2 regions of the Pseudomonas siliginis genome follow, and region 2 is predicted to be linked to the other one. Evidence: predicted binding sites of a transcription regulator. Region 2 holds the regulator's gene; the other holds the start of a gene.
What was found. Region 2 encodes sigma-54, which starts transcription at its own class of promoters, with help from an activator protein. Its sites were predicted from a motif close to ANTGGCATNNANNTTGCTNT; they were not measured.

Region 1 (2,397 bases), 960 kb from region 2:
AATCCGCAAGATTGGCCAGTACGTGGGACAGCTCGGACGGGTTGCGGCATTGCCAAGTCGGCACGTTTTTCAGGATCGGCTCTTCGTCGAGGTAAAAACGGATCATGTCGGTGACAAACGGGTAAACCGATTTATCGTCCGCGACCCCGGTGCCGATGGCATTGGCCAGCACCACGTTGCCGGAGCGATAGGACGACAGCAGCCCCGGCACACCGAGCATCGAGTCCGGGTTGAACGCCAGCGGATCAAGGAATGCGTCGTCGAGGCGGCGATAGATCACGTCGACCGCTTTCGGGCCATCGGTGGTGCGCATGAACACCTTGTCGTCACGCACGAACAGATCTGCGCCTTCCACCAGTTCAACGCCCATTTCCCGCGCCAGAAACGCATGTTCGAAGAACGCGCTATTGAAGCGTCCCGGCGTCAACACCACCACGCTCGGGTTGTCGATCGGACTTGAGCTTTTCAGGGTATCAAGCAGCAGATTGGGATAGTGATCGATCGGGGCAATGCGCTGGGCGGAGAACAGTTCAGGGAACAGACGCATCATCATCTTGCGGTCTTCGAGCATGTAGCTGACGCCACTGGGTGTGCGCAGGTTGTCTTCGAGAACGTAATAAGTGCCATCGCCATCGCGCACCAGATCGACGCCGGAGATGTGCGAATAGATATCGCGGTGCAGATCCAGACCTTGCATCGCCAATTGGTATTGCTCGTTGGCCAGCACCTGTTCGGCGGGAATAATCCCGGCCTTGATGATGCGCTGCTCGTGGTAGAGGTCGGCGAGAAACATGTTCAACGCCTTGACCCGCTGGATGCAGCCGCGCTCGACAATCCGCCATTCACTGGCGGGGATGCTACGGGGAATGGTATCGAACGGAATCAGGCGCTCGGTGCCCTGCTCGTCGCCATAGAGCGTGAAGGTGATCCCGGCACGGTGAAACAACAGATCGGCCTCGCGGCGACGCTGCGCGAGCAGCTCGTCGGGCGTCTCGGCCAGCCAGCGGGCAAATTCCCGGTAATGCGGGCGGACCAGGCCGCCGGCATCGTACATCTCGTCAAAATAGGTGCGGATCATGCCGTACTCCTTGTCACTCCGGACATACAGGCCTTCGCAAGGCCCGTGCCATCGGCATAAACGCTTTGATTTCAATCGGTTGTAGATCCACGCCGAACGCTGCGCACCATTCCTGTGCGGCAAATGCCCCGGCCCGATTGCCCCCGCTTCATTGCGACGCACTGCATCGCCTATCACCAGCATAGTCAGAGTTGATTTCACTGCCCGGCCACGACTGCGGATAATCCGCGCATTCGCTGCAAAACTTCCCCGGCACGCCGCCGCGAAGGAGACAGCTCAACTGATCTGAACTGCCTTGGCAGCCCCGTCCCGACAGGACTTTATTGCATACCCGTCTTCCCTTTTAGCCACCCTCTCCGGTGGCTTTTTTTTGCCCGGGATTCTTGTTTCAGGGTTTTGCCACTGCGATATGCAGAAGCCAGAAACGACAACGGCCGACCCGAAGGTCAGCCGTTGCCCGACAAACAATGCGCAATATCAATTCAACCGGTAACGATTGCGCACCTCCTGCTTCACGCCCCAACCCTCGATAATGCCGCCCAGCGGTTCGACCACGGCAGAAAAGCCTTGCTCGAAATCGCCGATGTCGTCATAGGTTGCGTACATCACTTTGCTCAATTCCAGCGACCAGGCGCCGTCGTCGCGCGCACTGACCTGGGCATTGATGGATTCACCGCGAAATTTGCCTGCTGCCCTGCGCGCCCGCTCCTCGTCCGGGAAAATCGCGTAGAACTCGATGGGATGGAACCGGGAAAAATCGAAGCCGCCTTCTTTCATGCGGCGCAGAACGTTGCTGCTGATGTCTTCTTGATAGGCTGTGCTCATGAATCGTCCCCCTCGATTGATGGATAGACTTTCCGTATTCCCGCCCCGGGCCTTTTGGCCTAAGTACTACGGCAACGTGGTTGCGCGCGGGAAACAAGCATGTAGCTGACAAGACCAGACCTTAGCGATCCATTCGCTGATCTCGCTTGCAGAGTAGCCCCAAGAGAGCGCCGCTGCCAAGGCCTGGTTTACGAGATGACAGGAAGTGTTCAGACAGGGGTGATGCTGAGGATTTCGATGCCGTTCTGGGTCTTGAGGTTTTTCACCCCGGCATCGGCGGTGCGCCCTTCCAGATCGTTGAGATCCAGCTGGGCGGCGACCGGAAGAAGCCGCTCCTTGATCAGCCGCGCGGCTTCATCATCGGACGGGCATTCCTCACGTTCGAAGACTTCATCAACAATTTCGCCGTGATCATCCACGAAAGTGACTTTCCACTTTTGCATCAGTGCCTCCTCGATCAACCCGTAAATGGGCTTACCTCTATCTCGACTTTT
Region 2 (2,397 bases):
GCTCGCGCCCTGGCCACTGCACCCAAGTTCATCCTGCTCGACGAACCGTTCGCCGGTGTCGACCCGATCTCGGTCGGCGACATCAAGCAGATCATCCATCACCTCAAGGCCAAGGGCATCGGCGTGCTGATCACCGACCACAACGTGCGTGAGACGCTGGATATCTGCGAAACCGCTTACATCGTCAACGACGGTCAACTGATCGCTGAAGGCGATGCCGAGACCATCCTGGCCAACGATCTGGTCAAGGAAGTGTATCTGGGTCACGAGTTCCGCCTGTAAGCGCGACAGCGCTGTATCGATTCAAGGCGCATTTATCCGCTTTAATTGTTACAGCGCTCTAGGCAAACACTTCAGTTTCAGGCATATAATTTGCTTAAGTTTGGCGCTTCGGCGCCCTGTAGTGGATGGCGCAAAGCGCCGGCGAATAAGGTGTTAAGCCCCTGCCATGAAACCATCGCTAGTCTTGAGAATGGGCCAGCAGCTGACGATGACACCGCAGCTGCAACAGGCCATCCGCCTGCTCCAATTGTCGACCCTGGACCTGCAACAGGAGATCCAGGAGGCTCTGGAATCCAATCCGATGCTCGAGCGCCAGGAAGAAGGCGACGACTTCGACAACGCCGATCCGCTGGCCGACAACGCCGAACAGAAGCCCGCCGAAATCCAGGAACCCTCCTACCAGGAAACCGCCCCGACGGTGGATAACCTCGAGGATGGCGATTGGAACGAGCGCATCCCCAACGAACTGCCAGTGGATACCGCCTGGGAAGACGTCTACCAGACCAGCGCCAGCAGCCTGCCCAGCAGCGATGACGATGAGTGGGATTTCACCACCCGCACGTCCGCCGGCGAGAGCCTGCAAAGCCATCTGCTCTGGCAACTGAACCTGGCACCGATGTCCGACACCGATCGCCTGATCGCTGTCACCCTGATCGACTGCATCAACAATCAGGGCTATCTGGACGAAACACTCGAAGAAATTCTTGAAGCGTTCGATCCGGAACTGGACATCGAGCTCGACGAAATCGAAGCCGTCCTGCATCGCATCCAGCAATTCGAGCCCGCCGGTATCGGCGCACGCAACCTCAGCGAATGCCTGCTGCTGCAATTGCGCCAGCTGCCCGCGAAGACGCCGTGGCTGACCGAGGCCAAGCGCCTCGTCGCCGATTACATCGACCTGCTCGGCAGCCGCGATTACAGCCAGTTGATGCGCCGGATGAAGCTCAAGGAAGACGAGCTGCGCCAGGTCATCGAGCTGGTACAGAGCCTCAATCCGCGTCCGGGCTCGCAGATCGAATCAACCGAAGCCGAATACGTCATTCCCGATGTGATCGTGCGCAAGGACAACGAGCGCTGGCTGGTCGAGCTGAACCAGGAATCGGTGCCACGCCTGCGCGTCAATGCCCAGTACGCCGGGTTTGTTAAGCGTGCCGACACCAGCGCCGACAACACCTTCATGCGCAACCAGTTGCAGGAAGCCCGCTGGTTCATCAAGAGCCTGCAGAGCCGCAACGAAACCCTGATGAAAGTGGCCACGCAGATCGTCGAACATCAGCGCGGCTTCCTCGAATACGGCGACGAAGCGATGAAGCCGTTGGTATTGCATGACATCGCCGAAGCGGTCGGCATGCACGAATCGACGATTTCCCGGGTGACCACACAGAAATTCATGCATACCCCGCGCGGTATTTATGAGCTGAAATACTTTTTCTCCAGCCACGTCAGCACCTCCGAAGGCGGCGAATGCTCGTCCACGGCGATCCGCGCGATCATCAAGAAACTGGTCGCTGCGGAAAATCAGAAAAAGCCGTTGAGTGACAGCAAGATCGCTGGTTTACTGGAGGCACAAGGCATTCAGGTGGCTCGCCGCACCGTCGCCAAGTACCGCGAATCCCTCGGAATCGCGCCTTCGAGCGAACGCAAGCGGTTGATGTAAGCCACGTTACAGCGTTCCAGTGGCAGGCTTTTCGGCCTGCCGCTTTATGCACTGGCAACGAAGGAGAAGCTGTATGCAAGTCAACATCAGTGGACACCAACTGGAAGTGACCCAACCTCTGCGTTCCTACATCGAGGAAAAACTCCAGCGACTGGAGCGACATTTCGACAAGATCACCAACGTGCAGGTCACGATGTGCGTCGAAAAGCTGAAGCAGAAGATCGAAGCCACCTTGCATATCCCCGGCAGCGAAGTGGTCGCCAACGCAGAAGATACCGACATGTACGCTGCGATCGACTCACTTACCGACAAGCTGGATCGCCAACTCAAAAAGCATAAGGAAAAGACCCAGAGCCTCCTCCAGGGCGCGACCGGTCGTTAACACCCCTATCCATGATCCGACTTGAAACCATCCTGACCCCCGGCCGTTCCCAAGTGAACGCGCCGGGCGGCAGCAA

Region 1: NF676_RS09335 (circularly permuted type 2 ATP-grasp protein) is a predicted target of sigma-54. The motif match lies at 1,112-1,131, and genes of this name have one in related genera.

Annotation. Positions count from the first base shown of each region.
Region 1 covers NZ_CP099598.1:1,959,210-1,961,606, reverse strand. The annotation lists gene NF676_RS09335 (circularly permuted type 2 ATP-grasp protein) at 1-1,078, opposite strand, end outside; gene NF676_RS09330 (ribonuclease E inhibitor RraB) at 1,556-1,903, opposite strand; gene NF676_RS09325 (hypothetical protein) at 2,113-2,346, opposite strand.
Region 2 covers NZ_CP099598.1:1,004,129-1,006,525, reverse strand. The annotation lists gene lptB (LPS export ABC transporter ATP-binding protein) at 1-282, shown strand, start outside; gene NF676_RS04870 (RNA polymerase factor sigma-54) at 449-1,939, shown strand; gene hpf (ribosome hibernation-promoting factor, HPF/YfiA family) at 2,013-2,321, shown strand; gene ptsN (PTS IIA-like nitrogen regulatory protein PtsN) at 2,333-2,397, shown strand, end outside.